2 regions of the Flexivirga sp. YIM B11880 genome follow, and region 2 is predicted to be linked to the other one. Evidence: riboswitches for the same ligand, from Rfam matches in the RefSeq annotation. Region 2 holds a riboswitch; the other holds the start of a gene.
The links. A riboswitch is a leader RNA that binds a small molecule or an ion and turns the genes downstream of it on or off. The one in region 2 is predicted to bind thiamine pyrophosphate.
Positions count from the first base shown of each region.

Region 1: another riboswitch for thiamine pyrophosphate. It lies ahead of ACN8HC_RS06675 (ECF transporter S component); the one in region 2 lies ahead of tenA (thiaminase II).

Region 1 covers NZ_JBMAMH010000003.1:130,599-137,935, forward strand. The annotation lists gene ACN8HC_RS06665 (aminoglycoside phosphotransferase family protein) at 104-1,105, opposite strand; gene dxs (1-deoxy-D-xylulose-5-phosphate synthase) at 1,102-2,976, opposite strand; TPP riboswitch at 3,102-3,207, shown strand; gene ACN8HC_RS06675 (ECF transporter S component) at 3,197-3,826, shown strand; gene ACN8HC_RS06680 (ABC transporter ATP-binding protein) at 3,823-5,232, shown strand; gene ACN8HC_RS06685 (energy-coupling factor transporter transmembrane component T) at 5,229-5,927, shown strand; gene ACN8HC_RS06690 (C39 family peptidase) at 5,933-7,282, opposite strand.
Region 2 covers NZ_JBMAMH010000009.1:76,303-83,639, forward strand. The annotation lists gene thiD (bifunctional hydroxymethylpyrimidine kinase/phosphomethylpyrimidine kinase) at 1-346, opposite strand, end outside; gene thiE (thiamine phosphate synthase) at 343-990, opposite strand; gene thiM (hydroxyethylthiazole kinase) at 987-1,766, opposite strand; gene tenA (thiaminase II) at 1,763-2,440, opposite strand; TPP riboswitch at 2,434-2,546, opposite strand; gene ACN8HC_RS13815 (O-succinylhomoserine sulfhydrylase) at 2,588-3,775, opposite strand; gene ACN8HC_RS13820 (bifunctional RNase H/acid phosphatase) at 3,998-5,143, opposite strand; gene ACN8HC_RS13825 (zinc ribbon domain-containing protein) at 5,150-5,890, opposite strand; gene ACN8HC_RS13830 (Nif3-like dinuclear metal center hexameric protein) at 5,897-6,757, opposite strand; tRNA gene ACN8HC_RS13835 (tRNA-Val) at 6,804-6,876, opposite strand; gene ACN8HC_RS13840 (peroxiredoxin) at 6,953-7,337, opposite strand, start outside.

The DNA.
Region 1 (7,337 bases), on a different contig from region 2:
GAATTCTCGTCACACCTCGCGCCATGACTGACGGCCGAACCAGCGGCTGACCCCGCAGCTGCGCCGTCAATCAGCGTGCGACCGCCAATCGCGGTGTGCAGCGTCACACAGGGTTTGGACCGTCACTCGGCCGCGCGACCCCGGTCGCTTCAAGCACCTGCCGGACCGTCGGATCGATCACCCGCGGCGACCACTCGGCGCGCTCAGCATGGGTGGCGTGCTCGAGTGCTCGCTCCATGGCGAAGATCCGGGCGAGGGAGGCAATGACCTTCGCATCGGGGAGCAGCGGCAGCAGCCGGCTGCTCGGCGCCACGTCCGACCACACCGACGCATAGGCTCGCACCAGCCGGGCGTCGCGGTCGGGATCGACCGGCAGGCCGAAGTGGAAGGTCGGTCCGGCCAAGGCGATCATCAAGCAACACAAGGGGTTTCCGACATACGCGTCGCCCCAGTCGAAGAACCGGGCGTCGTGCACCGCGCTCGCCGACCCGTCGGCGCAGAAGACGTTGCCGGCGTGCAGGTCGTTGTGCTCGATCGTGCTCGGCAGCCCGGATGCGTCCAGCCGATCAGCTGCCGCTCGCAGCGGACCTTCGGTGCCGGGCCACTGCCGGCCCCGGTCCGCCAGCCACTGCGTGACCAATGTGTGCGGCTCCCACCGCGGGACGCCGGCCGCGACCAGCTCCTCGGCGACCTCGGCCGACGCACGCTGCAGCCGTGCATAGCGGCGCAGCACACCGGACCACAGGCCGACGATGGAGCCGGCGTCGGCCACCTCTCGCAGCTCCGGCCCCTGGTCGGGCATCAGCAGCCAACCGCGTTCCTCGTCCGAGGCCCACACCGGCGGCAGCCGATCCGGCGCGATCCGGGTCAGCAGCCGGTAGATCGCGGGCTCCGGCGAGGTGCTCGGTGAGCACGCCTTGAACCACGCCCGTCCGGCGGAGGTGTCCACCACGAGTTGGGTCGACCACGCACGCACCCGTGGCTGGCGCGGGGTCACCGGCACACGGGACAGGCCCCGCCGTTCGAGCGACTCGTCGATCCACCGCGTCGCGTCCTGGCGCCACGCATCGCTCTGCCAGAGCTGCGAGGTTGAGGAAGAGGTCACGGGTGCGACGACAGCCGCGCGATCAGTTGCGTGCCGATGACGTCCGGCGTCAACCCGATCGCCTCGAGCACCTGCCCGCGCGACGCGTGCTCCAGATATTCCTTCGGTATGCCGAAGGTGTGCACCCGGGCGGACACCTCGGCGGCGGACAGCGCGTGGGCGACCGCCACCCCGATGCCCGAGGTGACCAGGTTGTCCTCGATGACCACCACGTGTCGGACCGAGCGGGCAAGCCGCACGACGTCGTCCGACACGGGCAGGACCCATCGCGGGTCGACGACAAGCGCCGAATGACCTTGAGCTTCCAGCTTTTCGGCGACCTGCAGCGCGGTCGGGCACATGGCTCCGACGCCGACGATCAGCACCTCCGGATCGGAAGCGTCGTGCAGCACGTCGATCGAACCGTCGACCCGCACGGCGGCCAGCGGCTCGGCCACATCGCCCTTCGGGAAGCGGATCACGGTCGGCGCATCGTCGACCCAAACCGCCTCGCGCAGCTGCGTCTTCACCTGCTCACCGTCACGCGGCGCGGCGAGCCGCAGACCCGGCACGATCGAGCAGATGGACATGTCCCACATGCCGTTGTGCGACGGGCCGTCCGAACCCGTGACACCGGCCCGGTCGAGCACGAAAGTCACTCCGGCGTGGTGCAGTCCGGCGTCCATCAGCATCTGGTCGAACGCCCGGTTGAGGAACGTCGCATAGACCGCCACCACCGGGTGCATCCCGCCGTACGCCAGCCCTGACGCCATGGTGACCGCGTGCTGCTCGGCGATGCCCACGTCGATCACCCGCTCGGGGTAGGCCTCGGCGAACTTGTCGAGACCGACCGGGATCATCATCGCCGCGGTGATCGCGACCAGGTCCGGCCGTTCGGCCCCCAACCGGACCATCTCGTCGCTGAACTCGTCGGTCCAGATGCGCCCGGCCACCTCGAAAGGAAGCCCGGTCTCGGGGTTGATCTTGCCGATGCCGTGCATCCGGTCGGCCTCGTCGTCCAGAGCCGGTTGGTAACCGCGGCCCTTCTCGGTGATCACGTGCACGATGCAGGGGCCGCCGAAGGCGCGCGCCCGCCGGAGCGCCTGCTCGACCGCGGGCTCGTCGTGGCCGTCGACCGGCCCGACATACTTGATCCCGAGATCCTCGAACATGCCCTGCTGCGGATAGACGATGTCCTTGATGCCCCGCTTCACGCCGTGCAGCGTCTCGTAGACGATGTCGCCGACGACCGGCGTGCCCTTGATCGTCGTCTTGCCCCAGTCGAGCATCCGCTCGTAGTGGCGGGTGGTGCGCAACGCGGCCAAGTGGTCGGCAAGTCCGCCGATCGTCGGGGCGTAACTGCGCTCGTTGTCGTTGACCACGATCACCAGCGGCAGGTCGCGCTCGACCGCGATGTTGTTGATCGCCTCCCACGACATACCGCCGGTGAGCGCGCCGTCCCCGATGACCGCGACGGTATGACGATGAGGCTCCCCCGACAGCACCCGTGCCTTGGCGATGCCCTCCGCCCAGGACAGCGACGACGACGCATGCGAACTCTCCACGATGTCGTGCTCGGACTCCGCGCGGGACGGGTAACCCGACAGCCCGCCCTGCTTCTTCAACTTGGAGAAGTCGTGCCGTCCGGTCACCAGCTTGTGCACGTAGGACTGGTGGCCGGTGTCGAAAACGATTGCGTCCTTGGGCGACTCGAAGACCCGGTGCAGCGCGATGGTGAGCTCCACGACCCCCAGGTTGGGACCGAGATGTCCGCCGGTGCGGGACACCGAATCCACGAGGAACTCCCGGATCTCCACCGCCAGCTCGTCGAGGCGATCGGCGGGCAGCCGCCGCAGGTCCTCGGGTGACGAGATGGTCTCGAGCAATCCCACGTCGTTGGCGCCTTTCGTCGGGTACGCGTCGATCGAGTCTACGCGTCGGTAGATGGAACCTCTGGCAGGACGCACGCGGCTGCCGGTCGGTTGCCTCGAAAAGGACTGCTACCGTGGAAGGACAACATCACCGACAGGGGAGCGCTTCGGCGCTGAGAGTGCGGCCCCCCGCCGCAGACCCTTGAACCTGCTCCGGTTAGCACCGGCGAAGGGAGTCATCATGGCTACTGTCAGCGCGCCCGGCGAACGGGCGCCCATCGCTTCTTTGCTCCGCTACCGCACCATCGACCTGGTGACGGTGGCAACGCTGGGCGTTGCGTCCGGCGTCATCTTCTGGGCCTGGGACCAGGCGTGGAACGGCATCAGCACACTCGCCCTCTTCACCGCCCCGCCGTTGCTCGGGCTGCTTTCCGGCCCGTGGCTGATCGGGGGCGTGCTCGGCGGACTGATCGTGCGCAAGCCCGGCGCCGCGCTGGCCGCCGAGTTCATCGGCTCGGTCGTCGAGATGCTGATCGGCAACCAGTGGGGATCCAGCACGATGATCTCCGGCCTGCTGCAGGGCCTCGGCGTCGAGGTCGTCCTGGCGCTGGTCCTCTACAAGCGTTTCGGCGTCGTCGTGGCGGCGCTCGGCGGAGCACTCGCCGCGGCCTTCGAGATCTTCTACGAGTGGCACGCCTACTACGCCGCCTGGACCTGGAACTACAAGCTGGCCTACCTCGGCTGCACGATGCTCTCCGGCGCCGTGCTGGCCGGCGTGCTCGGCTGGCTGCTGGTGCGGGCCCTCGCCGGCACCGGTGTGCTGGACGCTTTCGGCGCGGGTCGTGAGCACCACGCCCGCCACGCGGTGTGAGCGCACTCCGCGGCTTCGGCTGGCGCCCGCTGGGGCGGCGCGAGGAGGTCATCAGTGACCTCGACCTGAGCTTCGCCCCCGGCGAGATCACCCTGCTCGCCGGCGGGAGCGGGGCGGGCAAATCGACCGTGTTGCGCGCGCTCGCCGGGCTGCTCGGGGAGGCCGTGCCCGGGGAGCAGCGCGGCTCGGTCGAGGTCGACGGCGCGTGTGGATTGCTGCTGCAGAACCCAGCCGATGCGGTAGTGGCCACGACGATCGGGCGCGAGGTCGCGTTCGGCCCGGAGAATCTGGCGGTCCCCCGCGACGAGATCTGGCGACGCGTGCGCGACGGCCTCGCCCAGGTCGGATTGTCGTATGACGTCAGTCGGCCCATCTCCGCGCTCTCCGGCGGCGAGTTGCAGCGTGTCGCGCTGGCCGGTGTGCTCGCGATCCGGCCCGGCCTGCTGCTGCTCGACGAACCGACCTCGATGCTGGACGACGAGACGGCCGACCAGGTGCGACGCTGCGTGCTCGACGCCGCGCGCACGACCGGCGCAACGACGGTCATCGTGGAGCACCGGATCGGCCCGTGGCTCCCGGACTGTGACCGGGTGGTCGTGCTGGAGCGCGGGCAGATCATCGCCGACACCACCCCCGCAGCATTCGTCACCGAGCACCACGAACGAATGCTCCGCGCCGGCGTCTGGATGCCGGAAGCGCCCGACCCGCAACCGATCTCGCTCGATCCGTCCTGGGTGACACCGGTCTGCCCGGCTCCGACCTTGAAGGCCGATGCGCTGAGCGTCGAGCTGACCCTGCGGACTTTGCAGGGCACGAGGCGTCATACCGCTCTCACCGAGGTGAACGCCCGCCTCGGGGACGGCGAACTCACCGCGCTGGTCGGCCCCTCCGGCGCCGGGAAGTCGACCCTCCTGGCCGCCTTCGCCGGCGTCCTGCAGCCCAGTGCCGGCGTCATCCAGGGCGCGACACCACCGCTGCACCGCCGTCGGTCCAGAGATCTGGCCGCTGTCGCCGGGTTCGTACCGCAGAACCCGGAGCATGGCTTCCTGCGCAGCACGGTGCGTGACGAAGTGGCCTGCACCGCAACCCGACTCGGTCGTACCGTGGCGGTCGACGACCTCCTCGAACTCATGCGGCTGGATCAGCTGTCTGCCGCCAACCCACACCATCTTTCCGGCGGTGAACAGCGGCGGCTCGCGGTCCTGGCAGCGCTGGCGCACCGACCCGGCGTGGTGCTGCTCGACGAGCCGACGGTGGGCCAGGACCGTCATACCTGGGCAGCCGTCGCCGGCTGGGCCACCGCCGCGCGCGACGCCGGCGCCACCGTCGGCGTCGCCACCCATGACGACTCGCTGACCGCGCACTCCTCGTCGATCGTTCGTCTCGAGAACGGACGAGTGGCATGAAAAGCGTCATGTTCCAGGCGAATCCGCTCGCGCTGCTGTGCTTCGGTCTCACCGCTGTCCTCGGTTCGTTCTTCGTGCGTGCCGCATCGACCGCGGTCGTGGTCGTGGCGGCCTACGTCATGCTGGCCGTGTTGTTCGTGCCCAGCTGGCGACGGCTGCTGTGGCGTCTCGTGGCGGTGGGATTCGCGGCCGTCTCGCTCTGGTGGTCCAGCTGGCTGCTCGGCGGGCACGACACCGGCGCCGCGACGATCGCCGGCGGCAAGATCCTCGTGCTCGCCATACCGGGCGTGATCGTGGCAGCGTTCATCGACCCCGCACGATTCGGTGACGCGCTCGCCCAGAACCTCCGATTGCCAGCGCGATTCGTCGGTGCGTTCACCGCATCGCTGACCCGTTTCGACCAGCTCGGCGACACCTGGGGTCAACTGCAGCGCACCCGCCGGATCCGCGGCTTCGGCCCGTCCCGCGACCCGCTCGCCCGCGCGGCGTCGGTGGCGCCTCTCACCTTCGGGCTGCTCGTCACCGCCATGCGCGGTGCCACCCAGCTGTCGCTCGCAATGGACTCACGGGGCTTCGCCACCGCACGGCACCGCACCTGGGCGATGCCGTCGACCTGGCGGCGCAGCGACACGGCGATCGTGGTCGTGGCGCTGCTGGTGACGATCGTGCTTCCGCTGGCGCTGCAGTCGGCCTGAGGGGCTTACCAGTTGGCCTCGCGCGGGGGCCGTGGCAGCCGGACGGACGCCGGGTGGTTGACGTAGACCGTCCCACCGCTGTGCGGTACCCAGACGTTCTCGAACTGCTCGCGCTGGTAGGTGACGCGTACCTGCTTGTCGTCCGGGATCAGGTGCGACGCGGGGTCGTTCATCACCGGGTCGCCGTCGGCGGTGAAGCCGACCAGCACCATGAGGTGGCCGTTGGTGGAGTAGCCGGCGCCGTCCAGCTCGGAACTCTTGAACGAGACGGACGTGATCACCGGCATCCCTGCGGCGATGAACGGCTCCGCCTCGGCGAGGTTGCGCAGCCGGGTGACGAAGCCTCCCAGCCCGAACCGCGAGGTGTATGCCGTGTTGAACGGCCAGTTGCCGCACCCCTCGTAGACGTAGTCGTAGGTGTTGCGCGCCGCGTAGTCCACCTGCGGGTCGCTGTATGACGGATCGACCCAGGACAGGTCGGCCGCGCTCGGCCCCCGCTTCCACCAGGCCAGCACCATCGCCGAGGACGTCGGCGAGCACCACGCCTCTCCCCCGTTGTCCCACTGCGGGTACTGCCCGACATGGGTCTCCTGGGAGAAGGTCGGCACGTCCAGGATCACTTCCCGACCGAGGGTGAAGGCGCTCACCGGCACCTTCGGGTCGTCCGGGAGCGCCGACGAAACCGCGCCGAGGAACCGCACGGTCGGGGTCGACGAGGTGCCGTGCAACCGCAGCAGCTGCACCCGCAACTGGAAGTCGGTGAAGGTGTGGTCGCCGTACAGGTGCAGCGTGTCGGTCCACACGGTCGCGTAGTCCGTGCCCTGCCCGTCCAGGGACTGCCGCTGGATGGCGCCACCCTGCGCGACGTCGTTGCTGCACCACCGGCCGAGCACGAACCAGTCGGTGAGCGTGCCGTCCTCGGCGTGGCCGCGGACGTTGACCTCGATCCAGGTGCCGTTCGGCGTGTCGGCGTTCCAGGACGAGATGAGCTCGGTCAGCCCGAAGCCGTTGGTCCGCCAGGGAGCGGTCCACGTGCTGACGTCATACAGCTTGGTCGGGGCGTTTTCGATGGTGGGATCTGCGAATGCGCGGGTGCCGGCCGGTCGTAAGATCCGCAGCCCGTGCTCATCGAAGTGGATGCCCTCGCCGTGACCGTGCGCCCACGCCCGCGCGCCGGAGAAGCGGTGGTAGCGGATGTGCCGGTCGGCCGCGTCCGCGGCTCCGGCGGTGGCCGCGGACGCAACCGGTGCCCCGAAGAGCAGCGTGCCGCTCACCGCCGCACTACCCAGCAGCACCTGGCGACGGTTCGGCGTTGGCAGATGTTCGGTGCTGATCAACCCGGAACGGTCGGACATGGGACGGACTCCTTCGAGCCGCGGGTGGACGGATGGGTCCTTACCAGTGTGGCGT
Region 2 (7,337 bases):
GCCCGCTCTTGGCAACCATCACCGGATCCAGCACGACCGGCGCGGGCGCCCGCTCGCGCAACACCCCGGCGACCGCCTCGATCACCTCGGCGGTGCCGAGCATGCCGATCTTGATCGCGTCGACCCGCACGTCGTCCAGCAGGTTGGTCAGCTGCCCGGCGACCGTCGCACCGTCGAGCTGGTGGATCGCGGCGACGCCCTGGGTGTTCTGGGTGACGACGGCGGTGACCACCGCGGTCCCGAAGGCGCCCAGCGCGGAGAACGTCTTCAGGTCGGCGCTGATGCCCGCTCCGCCGCTCGGGTCGGTGCCGGCGATCGTCACCACGGTCGGGATGTATGACGTCATCGCACGCCCTCCGCGTCGAGCAGTTGCTGAGCCGCCGCAGTGGGATCGGCCGCCGCGCAGATCGCCGAAACGACTGCGACGCCGTCCGCTCCGGCAGCACGCAGGGACGCGACCTCGGCCGACGTGATCCCGCCGATCGCGACCGTCGGCAGCGCGGTGGCGGCCACCACCTCGCGCACGCCGTCGATACCCAGCGGTGCCGCGGCGTTCGGTTTGGTCGGCGTGGCGTGCACCGGCCCGACACCGAGGTGGTCGACGGTGCCGGCCGGCCAATCCCCGATCGCCACTACCTCGGCGACCGACGACACCGAGTGCCCGATGACCAGGTCCGGCCCGGCGATGCGACGCGCATCGACCGGGTGCAGGTCTGACTGGCCGAGGTGCACACCGTCGGCACCGACCGCGAGCGCGACGTCGAGCCGGTCGTCCACGACGAACGGCACGCCGAACGCCGCAGTCACCTGCCGCAATTGCCTTGCCGTATCGAGCAGTTCACGTGTCGTGGCGTGGTGGTCGCGCAGCTGCACGATCGTCACCCCGCCCGCGAGCGCCTGCCGCACCGTCTCGACGACACCGCGCTCTCCGCAGAGGGCGCGGTCGGTCACGAGGTACAGGCGGAGGCGGTCGGCGCCGATGGCGGTCATCGAATGCGCTCCAGCTGAGCCGGTCTCAGGCCGTAGAGCGCATCCAGCAGCTCGACCGCGAAAGTGCCCGGACCGGCAGACTTCTCGATGGCGATCTCGGCGGCGATCGTCCACACGGCGGTGGCCGCGAACGCGGCCTCCGCCGGCGGTCCGCAGGCAGCAAACGCCGCCGTGATCGCACCGAGCGCACACCCCACCCCGGTGACCCGCGTCATCATCGGGTCACCGTTGGACAGCGTCAGCACGCCGTCGGCGGACACGATGTGATCGGTCGGCCCGCTCACCGCGACCGCACCCCCAGTGCGGTCGCACAAGGACCGCGCCGCGTCCACGGCCTGTTCGGTGGCGACGGTGCTGTCCACTCCCCGGCCGCCGCCGTCGGCTCCGGACAGGCTGATGATCTCCGAGGCGTTGCCGCGAATCACCGTGGGCCGCAACGGCACCAGCTCTGCCGCGACGCGGTCCCGCAGCGGCAGTCCACCGACGGCGACCGGATCGAGCACCCAGGGCGTCCCGGCAGCACCGGCCGCGCGCGCCGTAGCGACCATCGTCTCGCCCAGCGCGGGCGTCAGGGTGCCTACGTTGATCAGCACGGCATCGGCGACACCGGCGAAAACCGTTGCCTCTTCGAGATTGTCGACCATCGCGGGCGCGGCGCCCAGCGCGAGCAGCGTGTTCGCGGTGAAGCCGGTGACCACCGAGTTGGTGATGCACTGCACCAGCGGCCCACGGTCACGCACCGCCGCCAGCAGCCCGCCGAGGTCCGTCGCGGTCACCACGGCCACTGCTCCCCTCGCACTGCCGCGTCCCAGAACATCCACTCGTACCGTGTCGTCGTGCCGATGTGCGCGGCCATCTCGGCGACTGCCGCATCGGACAGCCGGCTGGTGACGCCGTCGACCACCTCGAGCATCTCGGCGACGCTCTGCGCGAACCCGGGGGCGGCATACGCCTCGATCCACCGCGCATACACCGGGTCACTGGAGCTGTCGCGCTGCAGCGCCTGCCCGACCTGCTCGTAGATCCAGTAGCACGGCAGCACCGCTGCGAGTCCCTCGTGGAACGGCCGCTGGCTGCACACGCTCAGCAGGTAGCTGGTGTAGGCCGTGGTCGCAGGCGACCTCGGCGCCGTACGCGGCCGGCCCGGGTCGAGTCCCGCCTCGGCGAGCAGGGCCGGGTGCAGCTCCAGCTCGGTCGCGACGGCGGCGCCTGCATGTGCCGCCAGCGTCGGCGCCGCTTCGGTCGGAGCCTTGGCGGCGAGCAACGACAGCGCCCTGGCGTAGTCGGCGAGATAGAGCGTGTCCTGAATGATGAAGTACCCGAACGCTTCTCGTGGGAGAGTCCCGTCAGCCAGGCCCTGGAGGAACTCGTGCGCGAGCACCCTCTTCAGACCGTCCTCCATCGGTGCTCCCAGCACCGGCCACCAGCTGTATGACGACGCCACAGACATCGCGAATCCCTTCCTCCGCCGGCATTGTCCGGCTCAGGTCGTAGCGGTCGGCGACAGATTGGTCGCCCTCTCAGCCCGGTCCGTCCGAGCTCCCGCGGGTTGTCGGCACCACCGTAGCCCCTGCCGGCGCCACGCCGTGCCGAAGGGTCAGCCCAGCGCGCGGATGACGTCCCGCACCAGGTCGTCGCGGTCCTCCAGGCCGACCGACAGGCGCAGCACACCGTCGGTGATGCCGACAGCGGCGCGCGCCTCAGCTCCCATCCGGCGATGGGTCGTCGTCGCCGGGTGCGTGATGAGCGACTTGGAATCGCCGAGGTTGTTCGAGATGTCGATGATCTCAAGGGAGTTCATGAACGCGAAGGCGTCGTCCTTACCGCCGTCGAGCTCGAAGGTCACGACAGTGCCGCCACCGGTCATCTGCCGCTGGGCGAGCTCGTACTGGGCGTGCGACTCCAGGAACGGATACCGGACCTGCCGGATGGCGGGGTGCTTCTGCAGCGCGTCGGCCAGCTGCAGCGCCGCCCGCGCCTGCGCCTCCACACGCAGCCGGAGCGTCTCCAGCCCCTTGGTCAGCAACCACGCGTTGAACGGCGACATCGACGGACCGGTGTGCCGCAGCAGGTTCTCGACCGGGCCGTGGATGTAGTCGTCGGGACCGAGGATGGCGCCGCCGAGCACCCGGCCCTGACCGTCGATGTGCTTGGTTGCCGAGTAGACCACGATGTCCGCGCCGTGCTGCAGCGGCGCCGAGAAAACGGGGGTGCCGAAGACGTTGTCGACCACGACCTTCGCCCCCGCCGCGTGCGCGTGCCGGGCGACGAACTCGATGTCGACCAGCTCCTGCATCGGGTTGCTGGGCGTCTCGAAGAACACGGCAGCCGTCGGCTCGGCGAGCGCAGCCGCCCACTGTTCGTTGTCCGGTCCGTCGACGAACACGGTCTCGACACCCCACCGCGGCAGGATCTCGTCGAGGATCACGAAGCACGACCCGAACAGTCCGCGGGCTGCGACGACCCGGTCACCAGCGCCGAGCAGTGCGGCGAGTGCGGTGAAGACCGCCCCCATGCCGGACCCCGTGGCATAGCACGCCTCCGCGCCCTCCAGCTGCCGCAGTCGCTCCTCGAAGACCGCGACGGTGGGGTTGCCGTAGCGGCTGTAGACGAAGCGGTCGACCTCGCCGGTGAACGCCGCCTCGGCGTCCTGCGCCGACTGGTAGACGAAACCCGATGTCAGATAGAGCGCCTCGGACGTCTCCTCGAAGCCGCTGCGCGCCAGACCGCCTCGCACCGCGATGGTGTCCGGTGACCAGTTGTCATCGTGTCCGATACGACTCACGTCGGTAGCTTCCCACAACCTGTCGACGCCACCGCCACGCCGGTCGAGCGTCACAACCGGCACACCCGCGACCATCCCGACTTCCGCACGCAACACGCCGAACAGTGCCGGCCGCACGACAACCCGACGCCGCGGAGACGACGACCCAAACAAGCGGCGGGTCGCAACGAACTCGTTCGTTGCCATCCGCCGCTTGTCTTGCGAGGAATCGGAGCAAAAATCTCAGCGCAGGTGGTGGGTGTCGTTGGTGTAGGCGACGCTCGCCGAGCCGTCGCCATACACGTCGATCTCGGTCAACGAGGCCGGGTCGGCGGCGATCAGCCAGGCGTGCCCCAAGCTCAGCCCCAGCAGCGAACGCAGGACGACGAGGATCGGCATCCGGTGCGTCGCGACGATCACGGTGCCACCACGGGCGACGGCCCGCTCGCGGGCGGCCTTCACCCGCTCGGTCAGCTCGCGGTGGGTCTCACCGCCCTCGATGCGGAAGTCCTCCTCGGCGCGCATTCGCGCGGGGTCACCCGGATAGCGCTCACCGATCTCGGGGTAGCTCAGGCCGTCCCACGCACCGAACGCCTGCTCGTCCCAGTCCGCGTCGACGATCGGCTCGACGCCGAGCGCACGTGCCGCGGCCTCCCCCGTCTGCCGGGCCCGGGCCAGCGAGGACGTCACGATCGACACCGGACCGGTGACCAGTTCGGCGAGCGCCTTCGCGGCGCGCTCGGCCTGCTCGGTGCCGAGCTCGTTGAGGCCGGGGTCGGATCCGCCGCGGCCGTCCAACCGGCCACTGACGGTGAAGTCGGTGACGCCGTGCCGCAGCAGGATCAGCCGGGACGCGACCGGCCGGGCCGGCAGGGACGGCCGTGACTCGCCGGTCGACGTGCTCGACTCACCGGTCGAGGTGCTCGGCTGCTCGGCGTCCTGCCGCCACAGGTCCCGCTCGACGTGCTTGCCGTCCATGCCGTCGTTGGACAACTTGTCGGCAGCCTTGTTCTGCGCCCGCGGGATCCAGGTCCACTCGACGACGCCGCCGCCGGCGGCTCGCAGCTCTCGCACGATCTCCTCTGCCTCGCCGGCGAGACGTCGCATGTCCTCGTGCTTGATCTTCCAGCGCCCGGCCATCTGCTCGATGACCAGCCGGGAGTCCATCCGGACCGTCACCTGCGCGCCTTCGTCGATCTGCTGGGCAGCCCGCAGGCCGGCGATCAGCCCCTGGTATTCGGCGACGTTGTTGCTGGCCTTGCCGAGCGGTGCCGCCCGCTCGGCGAGCAGCGACCGGTCCTGTGCGTCCCGCACCAGCGCGCCGTACCCGGCGACACCCGGGTTGCCGCGGGATCCGCCGTCGGCCTCGACAATCAGCGCACGCGTCATCTGCGTCTAGAGCCCCGACTCGGCGGTGCGGATAAGAATCCGGCGGCACTCCTCACAGCGCAGCACCTCGTCCTCCGGCGCCGACCGGATCCGCGACAACTCGGCCTGACCGAGCTCCAGGCCGCAGCCGCTGCACCGCTTCTGCTGCAGGGCCGCGGCCGCCACCCCGCCCATCTGGTCGCGCAGCTTCTCGTAGAGCGGGAGCAATTCGGCGCCCACGCCCGCTGCCACGTCGGCGCGCTCCCGCTGCACGCGCTCGCGCTCGCTCTCGATCTCGGCGAGCGCGGCGTCCCGGTCGGAAGTCAGCCGCTCGACCGCCGCCGCGGCCTCCTGCTGCGCGGTCTCCTTGGCCTGCAACTCCCCCTGCAGGCTCTCGGCACGCTCCATGACCTCCAGCTCGACGTCCTCGAGCTCGGCCTGCCGACGGGCCAGCGTCTCCAGCTCGTGCTGCAGGTTCTGCAACTCCTTGGCGGTGCCGGTGCCGCTCTCGAGTCGGGTGCGGTCGCGGTCGGCGCGGTCGCAGACCAGTTGCACGTCGGCGTCTGCCTTGCTGACCGCACGCTCGTTGTCCTGCACCGCGGTGCGCGCGAGGACGACATCCTCCTGCAGCCGGGCGGCCGCCGCCGTCGCCTCGGCCAGCTGCACCTGCACCGGCAGGGTGCGCTCCCGGTGGGCGAGCTGGTCGAGCCGGGTGTCGAGTTTCTGCAGGTCCAGCAGTCGCCACTGCTTGGTCAGATCAGCCTTCACGTGAGCTCACTGTTCCTTGTCGTCGGTCGTTGCCGGGCGCTCGGTGGGCACCACGAAGTCCCAAGGGTCCGTGCGCAACTGCGACACGGTCGTCTCCACGTCATACCTTTGCTCGCGCAGTGCCCCGCGCACGCGGTCGGCGCAGCCGGCCAGCCAGAGCCATTCGGTCGCCCAGTGCCCCGCGTCGATGAGGTATGGCGCGCCGCCACGCGCCTCCTCCCGCGCCTCCAACGCCGGATGGTGCCGCAGATCAGCGGTCACGTAGACGTCGGCGCCGCTGCGCCGGACCGCGTCGAACCTGCTGTCCCCGGCGCCGCCCTGGACGGCCACCCGGCGCACGGTCGCGTCCGGGTCACCGCTCACCCGCAGCCCGGCCGGCGCGGCCGGGAGCGCGTCCGCGAGGCGTCGCGCGTAGGCACCCAGCGTGGTGGGTTCGGCCAGGTCGCCGACCTTGCCGATCGGCTGGCCGTCCTCCTCGTCCAGCGGCCCGGCGTCGCCCGGCAGGCCGCAGGCCGCTGCGAGGGCATCGTTGACCCCTGGCGTCGCCACGTCGGCGTTGGTGTGCGCACAGTAGAGCGCGATGTCCGCGACGACGAGGGTCGTCACCGCGGTGCCCTTGGCGGTCGTCGTCGCGACGGAGTGCACGCCCCGCAACAGCAGCGGGTGATGCGTCACCAGCAGGTCGGCGCCCGCCTCCCGGGCCTCCTCGATCACCGACAGCGTCGGGTCCACCGCGAAGTGCACCAGCCGCACGGTCTGCTCGGGGTCACCGGTCACCAGACCAACCCGGTCCCATCCGGCGGCCGTGTGCTGCGGATAGAACCGGTCGAGCACCCGCACGGTGTCCGCGAGGGTGGGACTGGTCACGGAGTGCCTCTCTTGCGATGCCGATGAGGGTGCGGTCGGAGCTGGGTGGGCCCGGCCGGGATCGAACCGACGACAGCCGCGGTGTAAACGCGGTGCTCTACCAACTGAGCTACAGGCCCGCGAACGGCGCAGCGGCCGCGGCGCCCGACATTCTGCCAGCCGGTGACGACCGGGCAAACTCGGGCAGCGCGACGGCTACAACGCCGCGAGTGCGTCGCGGTAACCGGCGAAGTCCCGCGCCTCGCCCGGACCGTTGATCTGCGACCAGCGCACGACCCCGCCGCGGTCGACGAGGAAGGTGCCGCGGATCGCCATACCGGCATCGGCGTTGAAGACTCCGTAAGCGGTCGCGACGTCCCCGTGCGGCCAGAAGTCGGACAGCAACTCGAAGTCGTAGCGCTGGGCGTCCGCCCAGGCACGCAGGGTGAACATCGGGTCGCAGGAGATCGCGAGCACGTCCGCGGCGCCGTCGCCGGTGAAGCCGGCGAGATCGTCGCGGATGTCGCACAGTTCGCCGGTGCAGATCCCCGACCAGGCGAACGGGTAGAACACCAGCAGCACCGGCTTGTCCGCGCTGCGT